Regions from separate parts of the Shewanella sp. GD03713 genome, predicted to be linked through region 2. Evidence: predicted binding sites of a transcription regulator. Region 2 holds the regulator's gene; each other region holds the start of a gene.
What was found. Region 2 encodes sigma-54, which starts transcription at its own class of promoters, with help from an activator protein. Its sites were predicted from a motif close to GTTGGCACGNNNNTNGNNT; they were not measured.

Region 1 (7,760 bases), 690 kb from region 2:
TTCATCTGCAGAGTCACGTTTTCAGTCTGAACTGGACTGCCAGCAGTATCAGGAATTTGCACAGGTTTAGCCGTCGTTAAACTGACCGATGTCGAATTACCATCTTTATCAACTGGGAAGGTTTGCAGGTAATTACCTGCAGAATCAACCATATAATTATTTTTATCGACTTTGAATGCACCTGCACGGGTAAACTGATGATCTAGGGTGCCAATCTCAGAAGCCGTCACAAAAAAGCCGCCCCCTTTGATCGCTAAATCTAAGGAGTTATTAGTCAGCTGCAAACTACCTTGGTGGAATTGCTGTGCCACTTGACTCGTTGCCACACCACCACCGACGGCGGTTTTAGAGTTAGAGAAAATTGAATTAGCGTAAACATCCGCAAATTCAGCACGCGATTCTTTAAAGCCAATGGTGTTAGCATTCGCAATGTTGTTCGCGGTAGTGTTTAAGTCTTTCTGTGCAGCAGAAATGCCACTCAATGCAATGTTAAACGACATAATTCACCTCTACATTTCACTCAATTCAATTAAGGACCCAGGTCCAACTCAATACTGACAAATTAGGTTTCTGATACCGCGAGCACATCAGAGAGCTTAATACCTGCACCACCGCGAAGATTCAGAATCGCCCCAGTGCTTGCTGTGCCCAATGAAACACTGGTCACATGGGCATAGGTCGAAACGGCAAGCTCTTGAGATTCTCCATCAACAAGACCGCTGGCCTTAATGGTGTAATTGCCGGCACTAACAGGCTCACCATTTTCATTCAGACCATCCCATGTCACAGGGATGTTGCCGCCATCACTGCCATCGATGTTAAAGGTGCTAACCACTTGGCCTTTATCATCTAGCACACGCACGTTAATCACAGGAATTTTGTCTGGCGTACTCACCACGCCACTCAGGGTGGGGCTTTCGACTGACACATTGCCGGTATCGGTTGGGATCAACACCTTACGTCCAACTAATCCCGATGCTTGCAGCGCCTGACTCGATGTCATCACGCTGTTTAAATTAACAATCTCATCATTGAGCTTTGAAATACCATCCACGGTAGAAAAAGATGCCATTTGTGCAATCATCTGGTCGTTGTCGACGGGCTTAAACGGATCCTGCATCGACAACTGCTGACTGAGTAATGAAAAAAAGTCTTCCTGCGTCAGCTGTTGACTCTTAGCTTCTGGCACAACCGATTGGCTAGGCAAGCGGATCCCATCTAAAAATGGATTGCCGGTTGATGTACTCGTTGTGCTCGTGGTATTAGTCGCCACCGTATTCGATTGGCTCTTAGCTTGAGTCGTCTGAGCCGTATTCTGGCTAAGTTGGTTAATGAGGCTCACAGCTTACCTCCTAAATCGCGCATGTTATTTACCCATCCCAAGTGTTTGTTGCAGCATAGATTTTGCGGCTTCTGCGACTTGAACATTCATCTGATATGAGCGAGAGGCAGAAATCATATCCGCCATTTCTTCCATGACATTCACATTCGGCTTATAAATAAAACCATCCGCATCCGCCATCGGATGATCGGGCGAATACTCTTTTAATAGGGGTTTATCGCTCTCAACAATGCCTTTTACTGCAACACCTTGAGAAGCTTGCTGTTGGCTCTGCGCTTTCGCCATTTCAGCTTCAAAAATGGGATGACGTGAGCGGTAAGTTTTATCAATACTGCTAGAAACAGAATCGGCGTTAGCGATGTTACTCGCCGTGGTATTGAGTCGGACGGACTGGGCTGACATACCGGAGCCTGCCACATCAAAAATGCTAAATAAACTCATGATTAATCCCCTCTCAGCGCTTTTTTCATGCCGCTAAACTTACTGTCCAAAAATCCCAGAGACATTTGATATTCGAGCGCATTTTGCATAAATGCCGACTGTTCCTGTTGAATATCCACTGTATTGCCATCTCCAGTATCTGGCTGATTTGGCACACGGAACTTCACGTATTGTCCCGTTAACTGTGCGAGGCCAAAATGCTGCTCATCGCCTGTCATCTCAAGGCTATTGCGTTGCTGTTGCTGGGTTTTCGCAATATTTAAGGCCGCAGAAAAATCGACGTCACGGGCTTTATAATGTGGCGTATCGGCGTTTGCGATGTTGCTTGAAATTACTTCGGCACGCTCGGCACGTATCCCCAAAGTAAATTGGTGCACACCTAGTGCCTTATCAAAATTAATCGCCATAAAATTGCCTCCATCGTGACTCTCACGGGAACAAAGCAATTCATGTGCCAAAAAACAGAAACTATCAGAAATGTGTAGAAAAGGGGTTTGACGGGGTAAAAAATTACCGACTCATGTCGGTAATTTTTATTTAATATCATAATATTAAGTCTTTTTCTGGTAATAGATACCCGGGTTGCAACGAACCATATCAAATTCATCCGTCAGACCCGCAATCGACTCTGACGCGCCGAGAAAGAGTATGCCCTTCGGATTTAAAGCGGCAGCGAATTGCCGCAAAATTTTTGCTTTTGCCTCTGGGGCAAAATAGATCAGCACATTTCGACAGAAGATAATGTCGAACTTGCCGAGTAAGGTGTAACTCTCAAGTAAGTTATGGGCGCGAAAATTGACTAAACGCTTAACGTTATCCTTAACTCGCATGTTGCCAGAGGGCAAAGCATCAAAAAACTGGCGCTTACGTTCCTCGGATAAACCACGCGCTAGCGCCAAACTATCGTATTCGGCATTTTTGCAACGTTCCAACATCGAAGGTGAAAGATCGGTTGCTTGAATCGAGGCGCCGCCCGGCAAAGCTCCCGGCTTCTTCTGTTGATATTCTAAGATAGTCATTGCCAACGAATAAGGCTCTTGGCCAGACGAGCAGGCAGCGGACCATATTTTTAATGGACGCCCCAACTTACTGTATTCAGGTAACAACACATTATTGAGCAACTCAAACGGATAACGGTCACGAAACCATAAGGTTTCATTGGTAGTCATGGCGTCGATCACTTCTGCCCGTAAGGCTCGCTCCGTGGGCTTCATCGAATGTTTTACCACATCGGATAACGAAGGCAGATTATATTTGCCCATCAAGGGAGCAAGACGGCTACGTACTAGGTATTGTTTATTTTCCCCCAGTACGATGCCGCTGTGTTGTTCTAGGAACAACCTAAATTGATTATATTCGGCTTCAGCGAGTGATTTGTCAGGCACATTCACGTCCTAGATCCTATAGCAAGCACCCAAATAAGTGCCAACAATCATGTAATAAGGGCTAGATTATAGCGTAAAGCGCTACTAGGCACTAACCCACACTTTCACTACAAACTTAAATGCTTGTTCACTGCTGCCGCTAATTCATCAGGATTGAATTTCGCGATAAAGTCGTTGGCGCCTACTTTTTGCACCATGGCCTGGTTGAACACGCCGCTGAGTGAGGTATGTAAAACGACCTTAATATGCTTAAGTTTTGGATCGTCGCGGATTTCTGCCGTTAAGGTATAACCATCCATTTCAGGCATTTCGATATCAGAAATAATTAATGGGATCTCTTCGGCGACATTGTTCATTTCACCAGCAATCGCCTTTAACTTGTCCAATGCCTCGCGGCCATCTTTTGCCGTATCAATCTGTAAGTTTAATGATTCCAACGCGCGAATAATCTGTTTACGAGCCACAGCCGAATCATCAATCACCATGATGTGATAATGCTGACTTCTATCGATAGTGAGCTGCTCATTGACTTCTTCACTAATCGCGGTTTTTACTGGGGAGATTTCATCAAGAATCTTTTCAACATCGAGAATTTCGACTAACTCGCCTTCAATTTCAGTCACCGCCGTCAAATAGGAATAACGGCCAGCACCTTGCGGTGGCGGCATAATAGCTTCCCAATTCATGTTGATGATACGTTCAACTGAACTGACCAAGAAACCTTGCACGCTGCGGTTATATTCTGAAATGATAATAAAGCAATTTTCGGTACTCGCGAGCGGACGTCCGCCAGTTGCGGCACTTAAATCGATCACTGAAATGGTCGTTCCGCGAATATGTGCCACCCCTTTGACGTAGGGATTAAGTTTAGGCAAGGCCGTTAATGGTGGACACTGCAGAACCTCTTTCACTTTGAATACGTTAATCCCAAAACGTTGACGACCATTCAACTTAAATAGCAATAGTTCTAGTCGGTTTTGACCTACGAGTTGGGTGCGTTTGTTGACTGAATCAAGAATACTCGACATAACTCTGCCTTGTTGTTCTGTTTATGTACGGCCATAAAACTCGTTTGAGTATAGGCATATTAATTGCTTGCGTCTTGTTATCCATAACCATAGTTGAAACTGAGTCAAACTTCTGACACGAAATTTTGGCCTTAACGACACAGGACAGTTTCACGTTTGATAAAAGTATAGGTGCATTCTGGCGTTACAAGCTAGTCTCTTCATTATGAAAGTAAATTTAGTATATTTTTTATGTGTTATCGCATTATTTCTCACCTCGGCGGCCAATGCAGCTCCCGAGGTACCTAGCGTATCGGCGATATCAGAGTTAGCTAAAGCCCTTATTAATGAAAAGATTTCAGTGCCAGCGAATGCCAAAGTGGAAATCGCTCCCCAACCTATCGACAACCGACTACTGCCAGCACAATGCGCATCCCCAATAAAAGTTGAACTAGCATCCGATAGGGAAATCAGCCGCAACAACACAGTAAAAGTCAGCTGTGATACACCTGATTTGGCCTACCCTTGGCAGATTTTTATGTCGGTGCGTGTTGATATTCTGTTCCCTGTGGTCGTTGCCAGCGAAACACTGGCGCCAGGGGAGTTAATCAGTCCGACTCAGGTTGAAATCCGTTATATTGATCAAAATAGTTTACGCGGAATGCAATTTAGCGATACCAGCCAACTTTCAGGCGTACGGGTTAAACGCCGTGTTGCCAAAAATTTTCCCATTTTTGCCAACAACCTTTGCTTTGTCTGTAAGAATGATTCAGTGTCGATTTATGTCCGTTCCAGTAATTTTGTGCTAAAAACCGTGGGTGAAGCACTGCAAGATGGTAATATTGGTGACCAAATTAGGGTCAAAAATAGCAGCTCAAACAAGGAACTAGATGCTATAGTCACAGCCATTGGCGAAGTCGAAGTTAGAATGTAAAATAAGCTAAAGCTTTTCGTTGGGCTGCCGATACCCCAGTTAAGAAATCCCGTATACACGACGCTGGAGCCTAAAATGGCAATTGATATTAGCAAATTTAACGCCGGAGCGGCCGCGCAAGTCCGTTCAAACAGTACTAAAAAGAGCAGTGAAAGCGAGCAATCGACTCAGGTTGCGGCCAAATCGACTCAACAAAAAGGTGACTCTGTTGTCATTACGGCTCAAGCTCAACAGCTACAAGGAGCTCAAACCAAAATGGCCAGCCTACCTGAAGTCGACCAAAAGAAAGTCGCTGAAATTAAGCAAGCGATTGCCGAAGGTCGCTATAAAATTGATCCCGAAAAGTTGGCGGCCAACATTGCCAGCTTCGAAGCTGAATTGAATGACCTCAATAAAGAGTAACTATGACAGAAATAGCTAAACTGGTAGATCAACAACACGCCCATTTGGCTGTTCTTAAACAGATTATTCTTAAGGAAAAAGGCGCTTTGGTTGACCAAAACGCCGATTTGCTTTTATCGCTTGCGGAGCAAAAATCAACATGCCTGCAAGAACTCAAGGCCAACGATGACTTACTGGCCAATCACAGCGATAAATCCTTACTCTCCTCGCAAGTAGAACTATCCCATAAAATGGCCGCCGTAAAAGAGGCCCTTGCCGAATGTAAGGATCTTAACGCTCAAAATGCCAGTCTCATCGAGATGAATTTGGCGAGTCTAAACCGTTTTGCCCAAGCCTTACAGGCGAGCCGAAACGCGACCACTCTGACTTATAACGATAAAGGCAGAACTTCGACCCTTTCTAGCTTAGGCAATGATTTAAAAGCATAAGTCGAGCAGTAAATAGTAAACGGGATATAAAAAAAGCCGCGCTAAAACTGAGTGCGGCTTTTGTTTATTGGTACTGCAAGGACTAGTCACCCTGCCCTAGTGCTAAAAATAGGTAACGTCTTTAATTCTTTGTGGGCGGCTCTGCTGTTGGTAAATTTGCCATACCTTGGCAAAATCAAGCTCCAACTCAGTGACATAGTGATCCCCTGCCGGATAGCTTTTTACCACTCTCGCGCCGCGGATCACCCCAGTCACAGAAGCTTTAACATTGTCATCTGTCAGCATCCAATCACTGACACTGCTATTGGCGGTGATCTTTTGTCCATACACTTGTTCAGCCAGTTCACGATAAGCCACAATTTTTGAGGCCTGCATCGCCATCAATACTCGTTGGGACTGCTCTTTAGCCGGTTGAGTCGCTAGCGGGGCATAACCTATGGCCGTCAGCTTAGGAAAACTGCTTGGCGGTACATCTTCCCACTGAACATATTTATCTTTGGCAGCACACCCTGTTAGTAGGAGCGCCGCAACAATGAATAGGTAGCGTTTCATTTTCCATCTCCTAGCACTCGCACTTCATTCATGCCAGGGCTCGACTGGCGGTATAAAATCCCATCCTGAGAGATAACTTGCTCTGAAGGCTGCATGTAATTGCTCAACTCTTTTTGGGTCAGATAGGTTTGAGAGGCTGACACCACGCGGTTATTACTCAAGGTAACAATCCGAGTGTTGATTGCCATGCCATTGGTCGTGGGGCTCATCGTCGATACCACAATATGGTCAACGGGTAAGTTGGTCGAAAGCTTTTGCCAATCGCGCGTCAAAATAAAATCGCCATCAGCCGTCACACTCAGCCCATCACCTAAATTCAAATCCACCACATTAAACATAAAGCTATGCAAAGACGTCATCAGCCCTTGCTGGAGCTGCTGCGCCAGCGCATTGGTGCTACTCAAATTCCCCACTAACACTGGCGTGGCAACAACGATAGGTTGGTCGGGACGCAAGGCATCATTCTGCTTGACTAACTCAGTCACAATGCGCTGCGCGAGATGATTAATTGTCGCCGTAGGCGGCAAACCATTGCCGTCAGCTAAGCTAGGTTTGGGCGGTGCCACGGGTTTAGTCGCACACCCAACCAGCACTAACAGTGCCAGAGGAATGAATGCACGCTTAAGCATAGGAGTAACCTCGTCATCAGTATCAATGTGGCCCAGTGGGAGCCGCAATCTTTGCCATAAAGCAAGCAAGTATTAGACCAAGTCAAAATATTGCGCTTAATGAACTATTCAGATTATCGACAAATCTATTGATAACTTTATCCCTAGACCACGATAATTCAGGCATACAATTTGCTTAAAGCCATAAAGCACTGCCAGTAAACTGACTCATCCCAGCAATTTTAGTTAAGGGCTTATTGATGAACATACTAAGAAAGAACTTGCTCATAATCAGCAGCCTACTGCTATTTGCTGCACAGGCAAACGCCGAATGGGTCGAGGCCAGTGGAGAAGCGGTGATCACCAATGGCAACATCGCCCAAGCACGTGAAGAAGCCATCAATCAAGCGGTGAGTTATGCCACGCTCAGTACCGGTATCCAGATCACCAGCGAACAGCAAACGACTAATGGCAACTTAACGCAAAACAGCTTTGCGATTAATCGTTATGCCCAGGCGATTAGCATTCAATTGGTGAGCGAGCGTATTCAAGGCAATAAAATCTATGTATCCCTCAGGCTCGATCTCAATGATGACCCAACCCAGCAATGCCCGGCAGGCCAATTAAAGGCCGCCATCTTAATTCCCCAAGCGCAAATAAA
Region 2 (7,760 bases):
AGCCAGTTGTTCGGCCACGTAAACCGATCTGTGCTGACCGCCGGTACAGCCGATGGCGATGGTCAGATAGCTGCGGTTATTACGCTCTAAGTGGGGCAACCAAGTTTCGAGTAAATTCTCGATTTGCCAGATGAACTTATTGACCAGCGGCTGGCGATTTAAAAACTCGGCAACGGGTTCATCTAAGCCGGTAAGGGGGCGCAGCTCGGGTTCCCAATGGGGATTGGGTAAAAAGCGCACATCAAACATAAAGTCGGCTTCGGTTGGCATACCATGCTTAAAACCGAAGGACTCGAAGTTGATCACCAGTTCCTTATCGACACTGCCAAGCAGGATTTGCCGCACTTGGTCGCTGAGTTCATAGATATTCAGATTCGAGGTATCTATGTAGTGATCCATCTGCTGTGACAGGGGCTCGAGCAATTTGCCTTCAAGCTTGATGGCTTCTTGCAGTGATACTCGGCTCTTAGATAAGGGATGTAAGCGCCGAGTCTCGCTGTAGCGCTTTAACAGTACTTTATCGCTGGAATTTAAGAAGAAGCTGGTAAGTTCAGTGCCCTCTGGCAGGCTTGCGAGCTGTTTGACGAGTACCTTGTCTTGCTCCGGCAGGTTACGCACGTCGACGCTGATGGCGACGAGATCGTTACTGCCCTTGAGCTGTTCGAGTAAGCTGCCAATCAGCGGCAACGGAAGATTATCGACACAATAATAGCCGAGATCTTCAAGCACTCTTAGTGCGACCGATTTGCCTGAGCCTGAGCGCCCTGACACTATGACCAGTTTCATCCAGTGATTACCTGATAGAGTTCCGTTTCATCATGCGTCTTGCGCAATTGCTTCAATATTTGTTTGTCGCTGAGCTTTTCAGCCATGCAGGACAAAGTGCTTAAGTGCTGTTGACATTGGTCAGCAGGCACCAGCAGCGCAAATAAAATGTCGACAGGTTGTTTATCGATAGCATCAAAGGCTATCGGCTCCTCACATTTCACCAATATGGCTATGGGTTGTGTTATATCGGTTAATCGACCATGTGGAATGGCGATGCCGTTACCTATACCTGTGCTCCCCATCTTTTCGCGCGCCACTAGGCTTTCGAAGATCTCTTGAGATGAGAGGGTGGGGTACTGGGCAGCGGCTAAGTCGCTGATAAGTTCCAGTACCTTTTTCTTACTGCCCGGAGTGGCGCAGGTCGTGCATTCCGGCCGCAGTATGGTACGAAGTTCCATTGCTAGTGTTTTGTTAACTTCTCTTTGTGTTTAATAACCTGACGATCAAGCTTGTCGATCAGGACGTCTATGGCAGCATACATATCTGCATGCTCTGAAGTCGCGAAGACTTCACCACCGGTGAGGTTGATTCTCGCTTCGGCAATTTGTTGCATTTTCTCAACATTGAGCACAACGTGCACATTATTGATCTGTTCGAAATGACGTTCAAGTTTTGAAAACTTTTCCTCAACATAAGCCCGTAACGATTCAGTAATCTCGATATGGTGTCCACTCAGGTTTATTTGCATATAAACGTCCTCCGATTTCCACTTTAGGCTATAAACTTTTACGCTGATTGGAAGGGGGAATAAGCATCGCTTCTCTGTACTTCGCAATGGTTCTGCGCGCAACGTTAATTCCCTGTTCTGCCAGAAGCTGTGCCATCTTGCTGTCGCTTAATGGTTTTTTCTGGTTTTCCGCTGCAACCAGTTTCTTAATGAAGGCTCTGATTGCCGTGGATGAGCACTCACCGCCATCATCAGTCCCGACGTGGCTTGAGAAGAAATATTTTAGTTCAAAAAGTCCCTTTGGGGTATGCATGTATTTTTGCGTCGTCACCCGTGAAATGGTGGACTCATGCATCTCTACCGCCTCAGCGATATCGTTCAGGACCATAGGTTTCATGGCTTCTTCACCGTATTCGAAGAAACCCTGTTGATATTGCACTATGCAGTTTGCCACCTTGAGCAGTGTTTCGTTACGGCTTTCAAGACTTTTGATAAACCACTTGGCCTCTTGCAGATGCCCGCGGATAAATTGGCTATCGGCTTGGCTTTTGGTGCTGCGCGCCATGGCTGCATATTGCTGATTAACATTGATTTTTGGCATGCAATCTGGATTTAACTCGACCACCCAGCGACCGTTTTTCTTCGATACCGACACATCGGGGATGACATATTCTTCATCAACAGGGGTGATGAGCAAACCGGGGCGAGGGTTTAAGGTTTGGATCAGCGCTATGCTGTCCCTTAACTCGTCCTCTTTAAGTTTGGTCTTACGCATCAACAACCTAAAGTCGCGGGCGGCGATCAGATCTAAATGATCTTTGATCAACATGCGGGCGTTTTCGAGGTGTGGGGTATCCGGCGAAAAATGGGAGAGTTGGATAAGCAGACATTCGCTTAAATCCCTTGCGGCGACACCAACGGGATCGAAGTGTTGAATACGCTTGAGTACGGCTTCGACCTCATCCAGTTCTATCTCAGGATTGCCCATGGCCTCGAGGATATCTTCAGTACTTTGAGTGAGATAACCTTGATCGTCGATGGCATCAATAATCGCGGTGGCGATGGCTAAATCGGTTTCAGAGAAGGGCGTGAGGTTTTTTTGCCATTCTAAATGTTCGTACAGGCCTTCACTGGTTTCCCCTTGGAAGGGCATGTCATCTTCACGGCTGGCGCCAGAACCTGAGTTTGGCGAGGCGGTAAAGACTTCATCCCAAGTGGTGTCCATGGGCAGTTCTTCGGGCAGGGATTCTTTGGTCAACGACTCGGCAATGTCCACAGTGGAATTGTCTTGTTCCTGTGGCTGGGCCGTCGTTTCGCTAAAGTCGGTATCGGCGATATCTTGCTTACGTTCGGTAGGCGCGTCGAATTGCTCCTCTTCCAGCTCGAGAAGAGGATTAGAGTCTAAGGCTTGCTGGATCTCTTGCTGCAGTTCCAATGACGACAATTGCAACAGACGAATGGCCTGTTGAAGTTGTGGCGTCATGGTTAACTGTTGACCCAGTTTGAGCTGGAGTGACGCTTTCATGTTACCGCTGATCCCTACGTTATTATTTTGAATTTAGGCCGCTTGTTATCATATTGATGGCGCTTATAAGCCAAAATTCAAGGCTAATTGGCTCTGTTTAAGTAACTATAGCCTGAATTGTTCACCTAAGTACACAGCCCTAACTTGCTGATTGTCTAAGATCTCTGCGGGAGTTCCTTCGGCAATCAGGTTTCCGTGACTAACAATGTAGGCATGTTCACAGACGTCTAAGGTTTCGCGCACATTGTGGTCTGTGATCAGTACCCCAAGGCCTCGGCTCTTGAGTTGTTCGATGATTTTCTTGATATCGATAACCGAAATCGGGTCGACACCGGCGAAGGGTTCATCGAGCAGAATAAACTTAGGATTGGCCGCTAAGGCGCGGGCAATTTCGACGCGGCGACGTTCACCGCCCGATAACGACATGCCTTGGCTATCTCGGATATGGGTGATATGGAACTCTTCGAGCAGATGCTCCAGCTCTTCTTCGCGTTGATCGCGATTGAGCTCCTTACGGGTTTGCAGTACCGCCATGATATTGTCATGCACGGTCAGCTTGCGAAAGATACTGGCTTCCTGTGGCAGGTAACCAATGCCTTTACGGGCGCGCAGGTGCATAGGATCGGCGGTTAAATCATCATCGTCGATAAAGATATGGCCTTTATCGCTTTTGACTAAGCCCACGACCATATAAAAGGTGGTGGTTTTACCCGCGCCGTTTGGGCCGAGTAGGCCGACAACTTGACCCGTTTTCACCGTCAGGCTGACATCTTTCACAACCTGACGACTCTTATAACTCTTAGCGAGATTTTGTGCTTTTAAGGTGATTTGGGTCATTTAGAGTCCTGTTTTTTCACAGGTTTGTCCGCGGGCTGGTTCTTGATCTCTTCCTGATAGTTGTCAGGTTGAATAATGGTAATCACGCGATCATCACCGCTACCCGTGCTCTCAGCGATCAGTTTTTGCTGAATAATATCGTAACGGATGAGGTTACCCGTCACTTGGCTACCCGCTTGGTCTAGGCTGGCTGAGCCTGTCAAGGTCAGGGTGCGGGTCGCCATTTCGTAGCGAATTTCTTTCGCGCTCGCTGAAGCTGGGCGTCCATCGTCGAGGATCTGGCTATAAGTCGCAGGATTACCGGTTGCCACTAAAATCTTGCTGTTTTCCCCTTCGGCAGAAAATGCACGTAGTTGATCCGCATGGATTTTAATCGAGCCTTGGGTGACTTCAACCGGACCGAAGAAAATGATCTGGTTGTTTTTAATGTCTGCAGTTTGGCTAACGGCTTTAATTTTCACTTCTTGCTGTAAGTCACCAACCTTGGCGAAGGCGCTCATGCTGGTGATTAGCATTAGGCCGGCAAGTAATATGTTATTTTGCTTCATAGGTTCCTACTACCTGACTGGTCAATTGCACTTCCTGCGCGTTAAGGTCGGCATAAAGGCCTTGCCCTTGAATATTAAAATCTTTCCCTGTGACGTAAATGATGCGGTCAGAGGTCATTATCATAGTGTTGAGATCGAGTTCTAAAAAACTGGTGGACAATGTCTGTATGGGTTCACCAGGGCTGATGGCATCGATAATAACATTATTTTCTAATACAACCTTGCCGGTATCTTTGTTGAGTCGACCTTGATCGGCTCGGATCTGCCATTTTGCTTTACCTTGGTCGGGATAGACAAGATAGACGGGCTCAGTAAAGTCGGTTTGGTTTTTCAGCTCATAGTGTTCCATGTGCTTTGCCGTGACGCGACTGTTAACTTGCCCTTGCTCATTAAACTCAATGCTGCGCAGATCTTCGATAATGTAATCGGGTCTGTCACTGACGTTCAAGCTGTCATCCGTATCGCCACCGCGTTTTTGCTGCACTTGCCAATATAGCACCAGCGCAGTACCAAAAAAGGCGATAATGGCGAGGGTCACACGACTCATATGCTCATCCCATGGGCGGAAGTGAACTTATTTTGGCTCAGCAAGAGCAGATCAGTGAGTTCCCTGAGTGCGCCATGTCCACCATTTAAGTGGGTCACAAAATGGGCATGTTGACGGACATAGGGATGACCATCGGCAACACAGACGGCCAAGCCGACCACATTCATCACCGGCAAGTCGACAATATCATCACCGATATAGGCGACCTCTTCTGGGGTGACATTGTAGAGCGACAGCAGCTCTTCATAGGGAACGAATTTATTATCCACGCCCTGATAAATATGCGTCACACCCAGAGCCGTCATGCGGTTTTCGACAATTTTAGACTGACGGCCAGTGATCACCGCCAGATTAAAACCACTGGTCAATAATGAGCGCACGCCATAACCATCGCGGGTGTGGAAGGCTTTGAGTTCTTCCCCTGAGTTGCTCAAATAAATGCGGCCGTCGGAAAACACCCCGTCCACATCGCAGATCAGCAGTTTAATTTTTTGCGCCCTTTGCCAAACATCGTCGCTGATGGGGCCATAAAAACCTTGCTGTGGCATTAAATCACTCCCGCTTTAACCATATCGAGCATATTGAGGGCTCCGACAGGATGATGTTCTTTATCTATCACTATCAGGCCGTTGATATTTTTGGAATCCATCACTTGCAGCGCCTGCGCCGCTAAAACGTTTTCTGTAATTGTGACACAGTTTCGCGTCATCACATCGGCAATCGGCGTGGTACGCAGGTTGACTTGGGCATCGATAACGCGGCGCAGGTCGCCGTCGGTAAAGATACCCACGAGTTTGTTTTGCTCATCGATAACCGCGGTCATGCCAAGGCCTTTCTTGGAGATCTCATACAGGGCATCGGTGATGCAGATATCGTGTTTAACCAGTGGTAAATCATCGCCGCTGTGCATCACGTTGCTGACTTTAAGCAGCAGCTTACGACCTAAGGCGCCGCCCGGATGGGACATGGCGAAATCTTCCCGGGTAAAGCCTTTGGCTTGCAGCAGCGCAATGGCGATGGCATCGCCCATGACTAAGGTTGCTGTGGTGCTTGAGGTCGGTGCAAGCCCAAGCGGGCAAGCTTCCTCTGGTACTTCAATACATAAATGAATTTTAGAGAGACGCGCCATGGTGGATTCTGGCTTGCCAGTCATGGCAATCACAGGGATGGCTTTACGCTGGATAACTGGCATCAGCGCGAGGATTTCGCTCGATTCGCCCGAGTTTGAAATCGCAAGAATCACATCATTGTCAGAGAGTACACCTAGGTCACCATGGCTGGCTTCGCCTGGATGGACAAAAAACGCTGGGGTGCCTGTGCTGGCAAGGGTGGCCGAGATTTTATTGCCAATGTGGCCTGATTTCCCCATCCCCATTACTATCACTTTGCCGGTGCAGTTGAGAATTAACTCGCAGGCTTGGGCAAATTCAACGGAATCGACATATTGATAAAGATTATCGAGGGCCGATTTTTCAATATCGATGACTTTACAGCCCCACTGGCGCAATTGTGATTGGTCTACCATGTCTATCTCTCTTCTTGCATTGTCTTTGTCGCCCCGTTCTGGGATTGGAATAGCACAATTTGGTACGCGATAAAGATGATAAAATTAACGGCTTCTTACTCGGAGTAGCGTTTTATTGTTTAGCCCTTGCCTATAGGGTTTGCGGCAATAGGGCAGGATAACCTGTTTAGCGATTGAATGCCTTGAGCAAAATCATCGTCTTGGTTGTTTTGTGCTGCCACTTTTATTGCTATGGCCGCCATGATAACCAGTTTGACATTCAATATGGCTTTTGAGTTAAGTTGTCTTGCCTAGTTCAGTGTTATTTCGCTTATCTTATTAGCCTTAACTAAACAATCCTGCTGATTAATCAACAAGGATGAAAACATTAAGTAACACTTTATCTTCACAGAGCGAAAACTTAGGGCGCATTCTCGCTGGAAATGAGGCAAATTGAAAGTATCGCAGGACGATAGTGTCGATTCTGTTGTAGGTTAAAGCGCAATTACGTACAATTTGCGGCTCTTCGATTGGTCTGGGCAGGAAGCGTAGGCCACCTCTTTTCAAATATCGGAATCAAGCATGACTCAAGAACAAACGCCGTTGGTTGAGATCCGTCATTTGGGCTTCAGCCGTGGCCAGCGTGTCATATATGAAGATATTAGCCTGTCTATCCCTCGGGGCAAAGTGACCGCCATTATGGGCCCCAGTGGTATAGGTAAAACCACTTTGCTTAAGCTTATCGGTGGCCAATTAACGCCCGATAGCGGCCAAGTGTTGTTCGATGGTCAGGATGTGCATGCCGCGAGTCGTAGCCAATTATTCGAACTGCGTAAGCGTATGAGCATGTTGTTTCAAAGTGGCGCCTTATTCACCGATATCAACGTCTTTGATAACGTCGCCTTTGCGCTGCGTGAGCACTCGGGCTTACCCGAAGAGATTATTCGCTCAATCGTATTGATGAAGCTCGAAGCCGTTGGTCTGCGCGGCGCCGCGCAGATGATGCCAAGTGAGTTATCCGGTGGGATGCAGCGCCGAGCCGCCCTTGCTCGGGCGATTGCCCTTGAGCCTGAAATGGTGATGTACGATGAGCCCTTTGCCGGACAAGACCCAATTTCGATGGGCGTGCTGGTGAAGCTTATCCGCGAACTCTCCGATGCGTTGAATCTGACCTCTATTGTGGTGTCCCACGATGTGGATGAAGTGCTCGGGATTGCAGATTATGTGTATGTGGTGGCAGATAAAAGAGTGATCGCCCATGGCACGCCTGAGGAGTTAAAGCATGCGGATAATCCGCAGCTCAA
Region 3 (7,760 bases), 590 kb from region 2:
AAATATTCGCAGTGCTAAGTACTAAGCTGTTAATCAGTATTTTGTTTATATGACGTCATGCCCAAGAACCGAACTTAAGCACTGTTTAAATGATTGATAGCTGGTTAGTCGTAACGTAGTTGCATTGAACATCGAACATTGAAGGAGTTTGAACTCATCCAAATCCCAGAAACAAAAAAGCCACTCAGTGAGTGGCTTTTTTGTTTTTTATGGTGCCGGCACCAAGAGTCGAACTCGGGACCTACTGATTACAAGTCAGTTGCTCTACCAACTGAGCTATGCCGGCGAATGGTGGTGCCCGAACCCGGAATCGAACCAGGGACACGAGGATTTTCAATCCTCTGCTCTACCGACTGAGCTATTCGGGCAACTAAACTAAGCGTTAGTTGACTACTTTAAACCGACAACTTAATGCTGCCTCGTTCGAAGTGCGGCTATATTAACGAGGGTGTTTATCCTCTGCAAGTGCTTTTTCCTGATAAATGATGTGTTCGACTGTTTAATGTGCACTTTGGCTGTTTTTTATCTATAAACCAGTTGGGAATGAGCCTTTTTGATGCCTCAAAGTTGTATTTCCAGCCGCGTGAGTGACCCGTTTAAGCCCCACAATCAGCGTTAATACCATAATAGCGTTAATCTTTCTGAATTTTAGAAAGATATGAGCGATTTTTACTGATTTTAGTTTTTAATTTTCGTTTTATGATAATGACTATTATTTGATTGTGCGACTTAAGTGCAGAGGTGTGGGGTAGCTATATGTTTAGAAATACTAAGTTGAATTATGGACTTATTGCTATTGCCAGCCATTGGCTAAGTGCGGTTGTGGTGATTGGACTCTTTGCCGTCGGTGTGTGGATGGTGGAATTGACCTACTACAGTGCATGGTACAAAACGGCGCCACATTGGCATAAAAGCATTGGAGTTTTGCTGCTGGCGGTAACCCTGTTTCGTTTAGTTTGGCGTTTGGTTAATCCAAAGCCCGCTCCTGAGCAAAATCACCAGACATGGGAAAAGGTTAGCGCCCACATTGCCCATGGCGCGATTTACCTCTTATTACTAGTGATTATGGCCGCAGGTATTTTGATTTCGACGGCAGAGGGCCGTGGAATTATGGTGTTTGACTGGTTTGAGTTACCCGGCCTAACGCCACTGATTGAAAATCAGGCTGATATCGCGGGGGATATTCATCAATATGCCGCCTACAGCTTGATTGCTCTGGTTTTACTGCATGCGTTAGGCGCGTTAAAGCACCATTTTATCGATAAAGATTCAACACTACTCAAGATGATTAAATTTAACCGAGGATAATATAATGAAAAAACAACTATTAGCTGCTTTGATTGGTGGGTCTTTACTGGCTCCAATGGCTGCATCTGCCGCCGATTATGTAATTGACCGCGAAGGTGCTCATGCATCTATTACCTTTAAAGTAAGTCACTTAGGTTATAGCTATGTCGTCGGTCGTTTTAACGATTTCAGCGGTGATTTCAGCTACGACGCTAAAAATCCAACGGCAGCTAAAGTGAATGTTAAAGTGAACACCTTAAGCGTTGACTCTAACCATGCCGAGCGTGATAAGCACATCCGTAGTGGCGATTTTTTGAATACTGCTAAATTTGCAGAAGCGACTTTCGTTTCGACCTCGGTTGAAGACAAAGGCAATGGCGATATGGTTATCACAGGTAACTTCACGCTAAACGGTGTGACTAAACCGTTGGCAATCCAAGCGCATGCTGTGGGCGAAGGTCAAGATCCTTGGGGCGGATACCGTGCAGGTTTTACCGGTACTACCACGTTTGCGATGAAAGATTACGGTATCAAGATGGATTTAGGCCCAGCGTCTGCCAATGTTGAGTTAGATTTAGTGGTAGAAGGCGTGCGTAAGTAAGCTTAACGCTACTGAGCTGCATTTATCAGCGAATAAAAAAGCGCCTTTGGGCGCTTTTTTGCTTTTATGGATAGGCGCTTAGGCTTATTCCTGACCCTTTTCAGGCACAAAACCTTCAATTTCCACGTCTTTACCTTCGAAGAGGAAAGAGGTCATTTGTTCTTCCAAAAATTTACGATCATCAACATTCATCATGTTGAGCTTCTTTTCGTTGATCAGCATGGTCTGCTTTTTCTGCCATAGGCCCCAAGCTTCTTTACTGACGTTATCGAAAATACGTTTACCTAAATCACCTGGATACAGTTGAAAGTCTAGGCCGTCGGCTTCTTTGTTTAAATATACGCAATTGACTGTACGCGCCATGATTATTCCTTACTGACTGTCGAGGTTGCTAGCAATAGCTACGAGTGATCCCAAGTTGGCCAACACGCGCTCGGTTGCGGAGGCGAGTCCCACTTTGGAAGGTTGATTGATGTTATACCAGAGAGACTGGTTTTGTTCCATGACTGCGCCCACGCTCTGCATACCCAAGGTTTGCTTGTCGTAGCCATTTGCTTGGCTATCTAAATTCAGTAGCATGGGCTGAATATCTAAATGGAAATGGCTAAAGGTATGCCTAAAACCGATTAATGGTTCGAGTTGTGCGGCGTGATAACCCTGGGCCTCAAGCTCTGCATTGAGTGCGGCTTGAGTACTAAATTCGGGGAAGCACCAGAGTCCGCCCCAAATGCCGGCAGGAGGGCGCTTAGCCAAGAAGACTTGGTTATCTTTGAGTAAAACCAACATCCAAGCGGCTTTCTCTGGGATAGTTTTCTTAGGCTTTTTACCGGGGAACTCAGTTTGTCTTCCCATTAATTGAGCTTTGCAATCAATAGCCACTGGGCAAGCGGCACAATTGGGTTTGCTGCGAGTACAAATACTGGCACCAATATCCATCATGGCTTGGTTATATTTTTGAATATCCTGCTCTGGCGTTAACTGCTCGGTTAATTGCCAGAGTTGTTCTTCCACAGGTTTTTGACCGGGCCAGCCCGCAATCGCGCCATGTCTTGCTAATACGCGCTTAACATTGCCATCAAGGATCGGATGATGTTGCCCAAGTGATAGGGATAACACTGCACCTGCTGTCGAGCGGCCAATACCTGGCAGCGCTAACACTTGCTCAAAGTCTGTTGGAAATTGCCCCTGATACAGATCGCGAACCATCTTAGCGGCTTTATGTAGATTGCGAGCTCTGGCGTAATAACCAAGCCCAGTCCAATGATGCAGTACTTCATCATCCGGCGCGTTAGCGAGGGCTAACACATCGGGGAAACGTGCCATAAAACGCTGGTAATAGGGGATTACAGTCGCTACCTGAGTTTGTTGCAACATAATCTCAGAAACCCATACTCGATATGGGGTTTTATCTTGCTGCCAAGGGAGGGTTTTACGACCGTGGGTGTCGTACCAATTAACGATACGTGTAGCAAAGGAGGCTGTAGATTTCATCGGCGCAGTGTAGCGGGAGATTGGTTGGCAAACAAGTAACACCCCATCGAAAAATCGGCCTAGATTCGCTCTCTAGGATAATCTTGTTATACTTCGCCTCCATTAGTGCTTGCACTGTAAGTTGAACTTTGGATAATGCCCTTCTTTTTAGATGGTGTTGTCCACGAGACGAGGCAAAAATGAGCGAAGTCACTACCGCTGAATTTAATGAAGAAGGCAAGTATCTGCGTAAGATCAGAAGCTTTGTCCTAAGAGAAGGTCGTTTGACTAAAGGTCAAGCGCAAGCCATTGAGACTCAGTGGCCAACAATGGGCTTAGATTACAGCCCAACACCATTAAACCTGACCGAAGTATTTGGTCGCGAAGCCGATACCGTACTGGAAATCGGTTTCGGCATGGGCGCCTCTTTAGTACAAATGGCACAAGAAGCTCCAGAACAGAACTTTATCGGTATTGAAGTCCATAAGCCTGGCGTGGGTTCATGCTTAAGTGACGCTGCCGCTGCTGGGGTGACTAATCTTCGCGTGTATCACCATGATGCAATGGAAGTGTTAGAACATGCTATCGCCGATGGCAGCCTTGCGCGCGTGCAATTGTTCTTCCCTGATCCGTGGCATAAAAAGCGCCACCACAAGCGCCGTATCGTGCAGGCGGAGTTTGCTGAGCTTATTCGCCGTAAACTGAAGATTGGCGGCGTGTTCCATATGGCGACCGACTGGGAAAACTACAGCGAACATATGCTGGAAGTGATGAATGCGGCCAATGGTTACAAAAACCAATCCGCCGATGGTACCGTGGTGCCGCGCCCAGATCATCGTCCACTGACTAAATTTGAAGCCCGCGGTCATCGCCTCGGCCATGGCGTGTGGGATCTGATGTTTGAGCGTATCGCTTAACATCTTTTATGGATTTTATTTTTTAACACAACGGGGAAAATCACTATGGCAAAGAATCGTAGCCGTCGTTTACGTAAGAAAATGCGCGTTGATGAATTCCAAGAGTTAGGTTTTGACATTACTTGGACCTTCGATGCATCTGTCTCTGAAGCCGATATTGATGCAACAGTCGATAAGTTTATCGATGAAGTCATTGAAGCCCGTAAGTTAGGTTTCCACGGCGGTGGTCATATCGAGTGGGAAGGTATTATTGCTACCCAAACTATCGGTAAGTGCACCGAAGAAGATGTTGCTGCAGTGAAGGCTTTCTGGGCGGGTCAAAAAGTGACTCAACTTGAAGTTAGCGATCTGTACGATATCTGGTGGAGTTAATGCCAGAACAGGCGTTATTAGAGGAAGTGGTCGACAAAGTTCGGCCCTTGCTCGGCCAAGGAAAGGTTGCTAATTATATCCCTGCGCTCGCCAATGTTGATGCTGGTAAACTGGGCATTGCTGTGACCACAATTGACGGTGAAACCATAGGCGCAGGCGATTACCTTGAGCCATTTTCAATTCAGAGTATTTCTAAAGTTTTCAGCTTAACCTTAGCGCTAACTTTATATGAAGAAACCGAAATTTGGAGCCGTGTCGGCAAAGAACCCTCGGGACACTCCTTCAATTCGTTAGTCCAAGTTGAACTCGAGCGGGGTAAACCTCGCAATCCCTTTATTAATGCTGGCGCGTTAGTTATCGCTGACCTATTGCAGAGCCGTTTAGGGGCGCCTAAGCATCGGATGTTGGAGTTGGTCAGGGCGCTGAGTCAAAACGATAAAGTCTGTTTCGACAAGCAAGTAGCTGATTCTGAATATCAGCACAGTGCTCGTAATGCGGCCATCGCTTATCTGATGAAATCCTTCGGTAACTTTCAAGGCGATGTCGATACAGTGCTGCGCACTTATTTTCATTATTGCGCCTTAAAAATGAATTGCGCTGACCTATCGCGGGCGATGTTGTATTTAGCCAACCGCGGTAAAACCTTAGATGGCACTGAGCTTATTTCGCAGGTACAGACTCGGCAATTAAATGCCCTGTTAGCAACCTCTGGCTTGTATGACGGCGCCGGTGAGTTTGCCTATCGTGTTGGTATGCCTGGTAAAAGCGGTGTTGGCGGCGGCATTATTGCGGTGATCCCCGGGGAGCTCTCGGTCTGCGTTTGGTCACCCGAATTAGACAATCAAGGTAACTCCCTCGCGGGGACGGCGATGCTTGAGCATCTCAGCCAGCGTCTCGGACGTTCAATCTTCTGATTTAACTCTTTTATTAGCACTGTTAGGCTAAATATTAGTGAAATTTACTAATCTGCTCTCGGTGCTAATTTTTATAACTTCATACTAATCATATTGTTACAAAGTTGGCACATCTTCTGCTATTCGTCTTTTAGCACGTTAGCTTAGTCGAATTCCTCAGATTAAAGGATGAACAACAATGAAGATAAATACACTATTAACCGGAGTGGCATTATCGGGTGTTATTTTAGGCGCTTCTGGTTTGCAATCAGCACAAGCGAAAACCGAGCCGCAAATCGATGAGCGCTGTGAGGTCTCCCTTAACTATGATGTGAGAGTCGAACCGAAAAAATTAGTGATGAGCGAGAAGGGCACCGAGAAGTATCGTATCGAGGTTGACAAGTTATACGTTGAAGGCAAGCAGGTAACCTTAACCGACAAACAGAAAAAGCTCGTGAGCCAGTATGCCGATGAGGTGTCGACTCAGGTTCCTGAGGTCATTGAATTAGTCAACGAAGCCGTTGCACTGGCCTCTCAAGCTGTAAGTATGGCATTAACACCACTGATGGGCGATGCGGCTGGCGCTAAATTTGATGAGATGATGGCGGGCGTGCAGAAGCGTGTTGATACCGTAGCCTACAAGCAGGGCGATAGTTTTTACCTTGGTGCGACTGAAGAGTCGATGCAAAACACCTTTAACGACGAATTTGATAAGGAAATGGAGCAAATCGTGCAAAACTCCATTGGCACTCTAATGATGAATATCGGCAGCCAAATCCTTGCGGGCGACGGTGAGTCCTTCGAAGCTAAGATGGACGCATTCTCACAAAAAATGGATAGATTGGGCGATGATATTGAGCAGCAAATTGAATCCCAATCTAAGGGGATTGAAGCGAAAGCCGACCGTTTATGTGACCGTTTTGAAAACCTGCTGGTGCTTGAGAATCAACTGCGTAAAGAAGTGCCAGAGTTAGCCCCCTATGTGTTGACGCAAAACACTCACCATGAATTACGTGAATAGTGATCTGCAGAGTAGCTTAAAACCAACACTAGTTGGAGTCAGGTAATCTCGACCTAACTGACACCATAAATACAGTGATATAAATGAAAAAGCCCCAGTACGTTAAGTGTCTGGGGCTTTTTCTTGATTCATTTTAGCCAAGCGGAATGATATTAATCTAATTGCTTGCGGCTATTTACTATGGAATATTACATTCTAAAGACTAATGTTTGGTATACTCTTAAAATATAATGAAAAGCTGGCAATTCAGTCAGATAGAACACTCTACTTTAGCGGACTTTTTCGGGCTAAATCTCTACAACGAACCCAATTGCTGTGAGATATTAAGGCATTGAGGGATGCTTCAAGGCATTTGTGCTGCATTCCTATGCTATTCCGAAAGTTAATATCACTGTCGAAACTGCTTAAGGCGACTTTCCATGTTAGAACTGTTAGAACCTATTGCGATTTTTACTCATGTGGCCAGAGCTGGTAGTTTTAGTGCCGCCGCAAGAAGGCTTGGGATCTCTAAATCTAAGGTCAGTACGCAGGTAGCCGATCTCGAACATAGACTCGGTGTTCAACTGATCCAGCGTACCACTCGAAGCTTAAGTCTGACTGAAGCTGGACATTTGTTATATCTGCAAGGTGAAGAGTTGCTTCGCGATGCCGAACAGGCCATTGCTAGCGTGCATAACTTAAACGATGCCACCCGCGGCGTGTTAAAGGTGGGGATTTCCCAGTCCTTTGGTGCTATGCATATTATTCCCGCGCTGCCATCATTTATGGCCAAACACCCTGAACTCGAGCTGCAAGTCAGCTTATTAGATCATAAGGTGGATGTAGTCAGCGAAGGTTTAGACCTATTGTTAACTATGTCTGAGCAGCTTCCCTTGGGTATGGTGGCGCGCCCTTTGATGAAGTGTCAGTTCCTACTCGTTGCCTCGCCTGATTATATTGCTAAACATGGTGAACCGTCGCGTCCAGAGCAATTAGTCGACCATAACTGCTTGGTGTATCAAGGTGAGTGGCATGAGCACAGCATGTGGCAGTTTAAAAAGGGCGATGATTACTGTGAGATAGGTGTCTCTGGTAACTTTAGAGTGGATAACGCTCCCGCTTTAAAATCAGCTGCGATCAGTGGCTTAGGGGTTGTCTATCTTGCCAGTTACTTGATGGAAGATGAAATCGCTAAGGGCACCTTAGTGCCGCTGCTGAGG
Region 4 (7,760 bases), 2.1 Mb from region 2:
ACCCATGGGGTGAATCATGCCAGCGCGCTTTAGCAGCTGCGACCATCTCAGGATCAAGATCGACGGCCGTCACTTGCTCGGCCCCAAAATGATCGCGGATCAGCTGAACTCCGTTACCAAAACCACAACCAATTTCGAGAGCGTGACGTAGATAAGGAAGGGGTTTGGGCATCATAGAAGTCAGTAATGGCGCTTCAACATGGTTTTGCAACCAAAAACGCAGCGGATGCTGGACTAACTTTTTCTCGAATGGATTTAACTTCATCTCATCCCCTTAAATGAATCGGTTATTGCTTGGTACACTGATCAAATTCTGTATATGGTACGTAATGATATAGACATAAGTTCACTTGAGGCCACTATGAAATTACCTCTTTTTCCTTTGCCAATCTGTTTATTACCAGAGGGATATACTCAGTTGCGCATTTTTGAACCTAGGTATAAACGCTTAGTCGCTGAATCGCTAAAATCGGCGGATGGCTTTGGCCTGTGTATGACATCGGAAGATGGCAAAACCCTTTATCCCATCGGCACGCTGGTGCATATCATCGATTTTGAAACCTTACCCGATGGAATGCTCGGAATCAGCATTCAAGGAAAACAACGCTTCACATTCGGCGATATCAGCATAGAGTCGGACGGATTAAAACGCGCCGAGGTGAAGCTTATCGATAATTGGCCGAGTACACCGATTGAAGACGATGAGCGTTACTTGAGTGAGATGCTGCAAAACATTCTTAAGGAGTTCCCGCAGCACCTGCAACATTATCAGGTGGAACAATTTGAAGATATCGCTTGGGTGTGCCAACGCTGGTTAGAAATCCTGCCGGTGCAAGCAGCAGAGAAATACTCTTGCATCAATGCGTTAGATCATCAACTGACACAGGATTTATTACATACTGTCATTCAATCCGCTTGAGTGATCCAACTTCCCGCGCGCCACGTATTGCTCTGTATGCTTATCGAATGTCGGCCCTGACGTACCATCTTTTGTGATGTTCAGACTGGATTGAACCTTAAGTAAAGAGCTCAATAATGGATAATTTTCAATCACATTTAGCGCAAAATCGCTATGATAGGCAGTTATCATCCCCTATCGATATGGCTATGGAAAACGATAGCACTATTTCAACTGCTAATGAGCCAATCACAGATGCGGATCCTTTGACGCGCGCCATTATAAGAGTCGCAAATCAACGGGATAAAGCCGCCTTTGCAGAATTGTTCAGCCATTTTATGCCCAAAATTCGTGCATTCGGTCTGCAACGCTTAAATCAGCAAGGGCTGGCCATGGATCTGGTGCAAGAAACCATGTCCTTAGTGTGGACCAAAGCCCATTTGTACAATGCCGACAAAGGCTCGGTGGCGACTTGGGTATTTACCATTATGCGCAACCAGTGTTTCGACATGCTTAGGCGCATCCAACATAACCGTGAAGATGCCTTCGGAGATGATATTTGGCCTATTTACGATGTGGCCGTCAGTCTAGAAGGCGGCCCAGATCATAAACTCACCGCCAAGCTACTCGCGCACTTAGATGCTTTGCCCCTGCCTCAACGCCAAGTGGTTCAAGGGATCTATATGCAAGAACTCACGCAACAAGAATTAGCCGATGCCTTAAAAGTCCCGATTGGTACGATAAAATCGCGACTCAGATTGGGGTTAGAAAAGCTGAAAAGCTTTTTGGAGACGCAACATGATTAAACATCATCCCCATACCGATTTGCTGTTAGCCCATGCTCAAGGCGAGCTGCCGTTGTCTATGTCAATTGCCATTGCGGCCCATTGTGCCCTTTGCCACGAATGCCAATCGCAAGTTAGCCGCTTTACTGAACAAGCTGCAGAACAGGCCTTTTTAGCGCCGAGCAACATCACTGAACAAGCTTTAATCAACGAAACCGATTCAGCACAAGACGACGCTTGGCAGCAAATGTTGTCGCATATTATGGACTTGCCCGAAGCAACGCCAGCTGAAAGCGACTATCCCGCCAAAGCGACGGTTTCCCTTAATCATAAGCATGTTCGCTATGAGATCCCGACAGTATTTCGCCAACATATTGCTCATCCATGGCAGCAGATTGGTAAAGTCAGCCGAATGCGTTTCGATGTGGATGAAAGCCATACCCGCGCCAGCCTATTGCATATCGACGCCTTAGGTGAAATCCCGCAGCACACCCATAAGGGATACGAGCTGACCCTATTACTGGCGGGGGAATTTTCGGACCTCAACGGGCAGTATGTTCCCGGCGATTTCATCATCTTAGATGGCAACACACATCATTCACCTAAGACCCAGTCAGGCTGCCTCTGCTACACAGTTTTAGATGCGCCGTTATATTTTACCAAAGGGCTCAGTAAATTATTGAATCCCATTGGTGAGCTGATTTATTAATCTCGCTGACATTTAAAATAAGCTGGCAGAGTGAATAACCGATAAACGCAAATTTACAACAAAATACCAACAAGCCTTTTTCCCGCTGAGTAAAAAATAAACTTGCCATCGGGAATTTTGCTGTTATACTGCCCGCCGTTTTGAGAAGTATCTTGTCGTTATCCTTTTTATATCGGTTTGTACATTCGCGTAAGCAATGACAAACACGATCCTCACGAAGAAAGCCTACTACAAGTAAGTCCCACAAAAATAATGAGTTAGTGATTTTCTGCATCGACTCAAAAACAGTGAACTATTTAATTAAACCCATGTCATAGTATTGTCACTTTGCTATGGTCAACTGGGCTAATTGAGATATTCCATTGACATAATCGCTGATATGCATTAGTTATCAATAAGGCATCTCTTGATTAATGATCATGGAATGGGTAACCTCAAGACTCATTGGTATCATCTTTCGCAATTATGCTAAGGATATTTTATTGTTACAACTTACTCACCTAAGGGTGAATTGAATTAAAAGGAGTGTGGCCTATGTCATACAAAATTAACGGACATGAAATCACAGTGAACTTCCCTGTAGACTCTATTTCAGTTAACAAAACATCCATTGCTTTTACCGATAGACAAGGTAAAAACAAGCAGACTTTTTCAAAGCGTACCGAAGCCTTAAACTTTATGAAATGGCTATTGTCGGCAAATAAATAAGTCTGATTGTATACTCCTTAGAGTACCAAAAACGGTGTTTAGGTTTATTCGGTTCCCATTTTCCTCGCCATACCGAAGCCTAATGACCGAAATAGATAGCCCAATATCACGATTTGCTATCCCTTTACGTCGAATGACGAACTCGTTTGGTTCAGGCGGTATCTAGCTCACACAGATACGTGCCGAACCAAATGTGTATTCCGATAATCTAGATCAAATTAATCAGTATTTGCCCCTGCTAATATAATCACTCACACAATTTGTGAATGTATTTTCTATGTCAAAACCCGATACTAAAACGGCTATGCTGACCTTAATAACCCAGATTAAACAGGTTATTCCGCTCAACTTAGATGAAGCACAAATGTGCCAAGGTGAGTGTTTAGGCTGTTCTAAAAAAATGCTGGAAATGTTGGATGCTGAAATAAGCTATTGGCAATATTCAACCGATACGCCGGGATTGAAAGATCTTAAACATCTTGAAAAGATAGCCACACGCACCCACAAAATATTAAAACGTAATAAGTTAGTTGGCTAAACGCTATCCTGCATCGCCCTCACCGTATTTTCGTCTATATCTTGGCAACATGGTTTGATTTCCTAATAGCCCCCCCTGATGAATATAGAGGATGGAGGCATGTTGCTCGCGCCGTAAATAATCCTCTAACACAATAAAGCCTAAGGGATCGTAGAGTAATTCAAATTGCACACCGCTGGCACAGAGTCGTTGCCACATGGCATAAAACTCAGGATAGAGTTTCCCAAAATGGTATTTCTTCCCCACATTCAAAATCTGTGGATGTTCAGCAGAGTTGGGATTTAACTCATAAAACTGCTGCGTTAAATACTCATCGCCGCCGACAACGGCGCAGGTAAGCACGCGAATATTCAATTGCTGACGCACAAAATACTGATTTAAAAAGAGTGCCGTTGTTCCTGTACCTGCAGGTAAAAACACCTTGAGATCGGAAATTTGCTGTGACTCGGCCCAAGCAGCTATTTCGGTGGCTAACTGACTGACGCCATATTGCGCATACAGGCAGCGCCCGCCTTCGGGAATAAACAAAGCGTTAGGCTCAGCCGGCAAGACTTGCTGCTCAATAAAGTCATTGCAAGTCCAATTAGGCTCACGGTGGAGAAAAGGATTGGTTGCAATCAGGCTTGATAAATCAATGACACGCGTACCATTGGCGATGGCAGCGGCATAATTGCCCGTCGGCAAGGTGCGGATATGGCTGGCAATATGATCCACATAAAAATCGCACTGCCAGCCCTTCAGCTTGGCGAGCGCCGACAGTGAATACAACGAGTTAGCCTGCGCGGAGCCATAACCAATCAGCTTAGTCACGTCAGCAAAATCATGGTCTAGAAAATAGGCAAACTTACGCGCTTTATTGCCACTAAACGCAGGATGCAATAAATCGTCTCGTTTGAGAAATATCTCGCGTCCGGCAAAGGAAAAAGACTCTACAGGACTGTCAGAGAGCAGACGCTGAGTCAGCAGGCTTTTGGCTAACATAGATACACTCGAAGGAAACAAGGCCGTTAGTGTACCGCGAGCTTGCCTACATCGTCCGTAATTATTAAGCATTTTCGCGAAAATCTAGCATTTTTTACAACGCCATACCGTCGCCAAGATAAATATTCCACTGATAAATAAGGAAAAATATTTTGGCACAATTCTCGCTTACTCCATTTAAGTATCAATTAATGATTCTGTGTGTTGGCCAAGGTAATTCCAACACAGATTTAAAATGAGTTAAGGAGTATTCAATGTCACTTTTACGGTTAATTTTCAATATTGCTTGGTTTGTCCTTGGTGGATTTGTGATGGGACTCGCCTGGTGGCTCGCGGGGATTTTGTGTTTTATCAGTATTATCGGTATTCCCTTCGGCCGCGCCTGCTTTGTCATTGGCGAGTTGACTTTCTGGCCCTTTGGACAAGAGCAAATGAATCGTCGTCACTTAACCGGACGTGAAGATTTAGGCACAGGCGCCTTTGGCATGGTGGGCAATATTATTTGGTTCTTGCTGTTTGGAATTTGGTTGGCCATAGGCCATTTGGCCCATGCCCTCGCCTGCTTTGTGACGATTATTGGTATCCCCTTTGGGATCCAACATATCAAGCTGGCGCTATTAAGCCTGACACCGATTGGGCAAACCATAGTAGCGAAAGCGTAATAACCACAGTAGCGAAAGCCTAATAATCACAGTAGCTAAAGCCTAAGTCGGATCACTCAGCACTACTCTGCATCACTGGGTAGTGCTGATAAATAGTTAGTCAGTGATTGCACTAATCTTGCTTCGTGATAGTCCCTTTCTTCATCGAGTAAATCAGTGTAATCAGCAAATGGCTCACTCACTTCCCCTTGTTCTAGACTTATCATTTCGAATAGATAATGCGCCAGTTTGGCTGGCGCATCTATGGTGATGTCATGACCACAATAGGCCAAGACAACTAAGTCGACGTTAAAATGTTGTGCTAATGCCTTACTGGTTTGAATATTCACTAAGGCATCACGATCACCCGATAAAATACTGACTGGAACAGGCAAAAACGCTGGGCAGCGATAACGAAACGCCGCCCACAACTGACGACACGCATTGCTAAAATGCGGTGTCGACTCGTGGCGATATTGGCTCCAACGTGCAATCAAGGCGATATCGCGCCGATGGCGATAGCTGGTTAAGCGCACTATCGTCGATTCGATAGGATTAAGCTGTCGACCACGGCAACGTTTGAGCCAAGCACTCAGGGCATTTAATCCATTAAATCGCTGATACCAAGGCGATAAGTTAGCCGCGCTACTATTCAGCACAAATGCGTGTTTTATCTGCTCGGGGCGCTGCTTAGCCATTTCCATGGCGAGCATGCCGCCCATTGATAAGCCCAGCAGATAAAAGGCTTGTCCCGCTAAATGCTCATCCAATTGTTGCCATATCGAGCTGGCATATTCAGGGATAGTTAAAGGGCTGACTTGGTGAGTGAGGATCCCATTGCCAGGCAAGTCAGGGGTAAAAACGGTGCAGCCCCTTTGCCTTAATCTCTGATCAAAGCCATTCCAATGGCGTTGATCGCGCATTAAGCCCCTGAGTAATACCCACGTTGTCATCAAAAACGCTCCCGATACCAAAACTGCTGCGCACTCTGCGCCAGTTGTGTGAGATGTTCGGGCGTCAGTCCTTCTAACTCCCGTGCGTACGCCGCCTCCATCAAGAACTGCATCAGAACGGTGTGCCGGCGTAAAATCCTGTGGTGCCTGTGTGTTTTTTGCGGATTAAAGAAGCCCGCAAAATTGAATATTTGCCTTGGATTTTTCTTAATCCATGCCCATGAGCCCATCTCTAAGGTCAAAGGTAAGAATGGAATATTGGCTTGAGGATCCTGGGTATGATGCTGGCGGTATAAGTAATCCCAAATATCACCATGGGTGCGATAAAACTGGCTCTGGGGTGCAAGCCGATAATGACCATGATGGGGATAGCTCGCCTCAAATAACTGTTTTAAGTGATAAATGAAGTGGGCATTTTCAAAGGATGCACGCGTGTGGGCATAGGGAAACCAGATATGATCCGTCAAACCAAAGCCAGAATGCGCATCGAGGGAAATAAGACTGGTGCTTTGTCTAAGCAGTTGTTGCACATAAGCCACCAATCCGGCAGTTTCAAGCTCCATGCCGCCAAGGCCACGAAACCAAGGCAGCTTGGAAGAGAGCCGCTGCCCTCCAACCATAAAAGACACTTTTTCCCGGGACTCTATCGGCGCGTTGCGCATCAAGTCGACCTGATTGCCATTACCGCGACAGCCCAGCAGTAACCCGACGGGATTCACCACAGGGACAAAGGCTAAGCGGATGTCCGTTAATAACTGTTGTAGGTGTTTGTCCCACGCAAGGCGCTGCAACAGGCTGTTAAGCAAAGCTAAAATCACCTGGGAGCCAATCCGCTCCACCCCATGCACGCCACCAACGAATAATACGGTCGGACATGGGCGTTCGGTCACGCCTAACTCGACGCTGTAGAGCGGAAAATGTTGATGCCGAAATGGGATGTCCGCAAGAATTTGATATTTTAGCTTAAGATGATGAGTATCAATGAGTTGTGATAGTGTATCTAACTCGAAGGGAATGTTATTCATATCATCCTAGAAAGTGAAATGAGCATAGACTCATAGCCTTAGGACGATATTAATGGCGAACCACGACAAATTTATGACAATAGATTAAGCCAAAGCCAAGCTCACTTTAGTGGCGTGTGACTTCCTCCTGAAAAAGCAACTCCCCCATAATGCTTTCAATATCCAGTTGAGCTAAGCCCTGGTCGAAAACATCCCGCCAATGGCGCCCCTCCTCAGTATTACGAAACGCAACATAGAGCTGTTTATTGGCAAGCAGTTGTTTATTCACCTGTAATTTATCCGCCAATGGCTGCAAATGAGGCTGCTTTAACAGGAAATAGAGTACGTTGACATCAATCACTGCGCCATCGATGCGACCAGCTGCCACTTTCTTGATGTTTTGTTCATCGGAGGTCACGGCCTCGACGGGCTGCGTACCAGAAGCAATCATCAAATCCAGCGAGTCGGTATTCACATAGTCCTTCACAACCCCTAAGGTATAACGGTTCAAATCGGCTAAATAATGCCAGCTAATGGGATGAG

Region 1: the regulator sigma-54 is predicted to act here: its motif matches at 4,247-4,265, upstream of flgA (flagellar basal body P-ring formation chaperone FlgA).
Region 3: the regulator sigma-54 is predicted to act here: its motif matches at 5,665-5,683, upstream of N5E87_RS06080 (YggN family protein).
Region 4: the regulator sigma-54 is predicted to act here: its motif matches at 4,771-4,789, upstream of N5E87_RS12610 (YccF domain-containing protein).

The regions. Positions count from the first base shown of each region.
Region 1 is NZ_JAOCIW010000001.1:1,457,599-1,465,358, reverse strand. Features, by position in the region: gene flgE (flagellar hook protein FlgE) at 1-500, opposite strand, end outside; gene flgD (flagellar hook assembly protein FlgD) at 563-1,342, opposite strand; gene flgC (flagellar basal body rod protein FlgC) at 1,367-1,783, opposite strand; gene flgB (flagellar basal body rod protein FlgB) at 1,786-2,190, opposite strand; gene N5E87_RS06530 (protein-glutamate O-methyltransferase CheR) at 2,335-3,174, opposite strand; gene N5E87_RS06525 (chemotaxis protein CheV) at 3,276-4,196, opposite strand; gene flgA (flagellar basal body P-ring formation chaperone FlgA) at 4,402-5,109, shown strand; gene flgM (flagellar biosynthesis anti-sigma factor FlgM) at 5,185-5,511, shown strand; gene N5E87_RS06510 (flagellar protein FlgN) at 5,514-5,939, shown strand; gene N5E87_RS06505 (LPP20 family lipoprotein) at 6,042-6,491, opposite strand; gene N5E87_RS06500 (FlgO family outer membrane protein) at 6,488-7,120, opposite strand; gene N5E87_RS06495 (flagellar assembly protein FlgT) at 7,360-7,760, shown strand, end outside.
Region 2 is NZ_JAOCIW010000001.1:769,971-777,730, forward strand. Features, by position in the region: gene rapZ (RNase adapter RapZ) at 1-786, opposite strand, end outside; gene ptsN (PTS IIA-like nitrogen regulatory protein PtsN) at 783-1,226, opposite strand; gene hpf (ribosome hibernation promoting factor) at 1,229-1,516, opposite strand; gene N5E87_RS03450 (RNA polymerase factor sigma-54) at 1,545-3,020, opposite strand; gene lptB (LPS export ABC transporter ATP-binding protein) at 3,126-3,857, opposite strand; gene lptA (lipopolysaccharide transport periplasmic protein LptA) at 3,854-4,405, opposite strand; gene lptC (LPS export ABC transporter periplasmic protein LptC) at 4,392-4,952, opposite strand; gene kdsC (3-deoxy-manno-octulosonate-8-phosphatase KdsC) at 4,949-5,500, opposite strand; gene N5E87_RS03475 (KpsF/GutQ family sugar-phosphate isomerase) at 5,500-6,477, opposite strand; gene mlaF (phospholipid ABC transporter ATP-binding protein MlaF) at 7,039-7,760, shown strand, end outside.
Region 3 is NZ_JAOCIW010000001.1:1,356,316-1,364,075, forward strand. Features, by position in the region: tRNA gene N5E87_RS06035 (tRNA-Thr) at 211-286, opposite strand; tRNA gene N5E87_RS06040 (tRNA-Phe) at 293-368, opposite strand; gene N5E87_RS06045 (cytochrome b) at 757-1,308, shown strand; gene N5E87_RS06050 (YceI family protein) at 1,313-1,888, shown strand; gene N5E87_RS06055 (oxidative damage protection protein) at 1,973-2,251, opposite strand; gene mutY (A/G-specific adenine glycosylase) at 2,261-3,379, opposite strand; gene trmB (tRNA (guanosine(46)-N7)-methyltransferase TrmB) at 3,559-4,275, shown strand; gene N5E87_RS06070 (YggL family protein) at 4,321-4,647, shown strand; gene glsB (glutaminase B) at 4,647-5,561, shown strand; gene N5E87_RS06080 (YggN family protein) at 5,740-6,561, shown strand; gene N5E87_RS06085 (LysR family transcriptional regulator) at 6,981-7,760, shown strand, end outside.
Region 4 is NZ_JAOCIW010000001.1:2,847,246-2,855,005, forward strand. Features, by position in the region: gene N5E87_RS12575 (class I SAM-dependent methyltransferase) at 1-265, opposite strand, end outside; gene N5E87_RS12580 (LON peptidase substrate-binding domain-containing protein) at 362-919, shown strand; gene N5E87_RS12585 (sigma-70 family RNA polymerase sigma factor) at 1,036-1,704, shown strand; gene N5E87_RS12590 (ChrR family anti-sigma-E factor) at 1,697-2,392, shown strand; gene N5E87_RS12595 (hypothetical protein) at 2,927-3,100, shown strand; gene N5E87_RS12600 (hypothetical protein) at 3,378-3,638, shown strand; gene N5E87_RS12605 (1-aminocyclopropane-1-carboxylate deaminase/D-cysteine desulfhydrase) at 3,642-4,589, opposite strand; gene N5E87_RS12610 (YccF domain-containing protein) at 4,874-5,281, shown strand; gene N5E87_RS12615 (alpha/beta hydrolase) at 5,344-6,213, opposite strand; gene N5E87_RS12620 (M14 family metallopeptidase) at 6,213-7,238, opposite strand; gene N5E87_RS12625 (ABC transporter substrate-binding protein) at 7,345-7,760, opposite strand, start outside.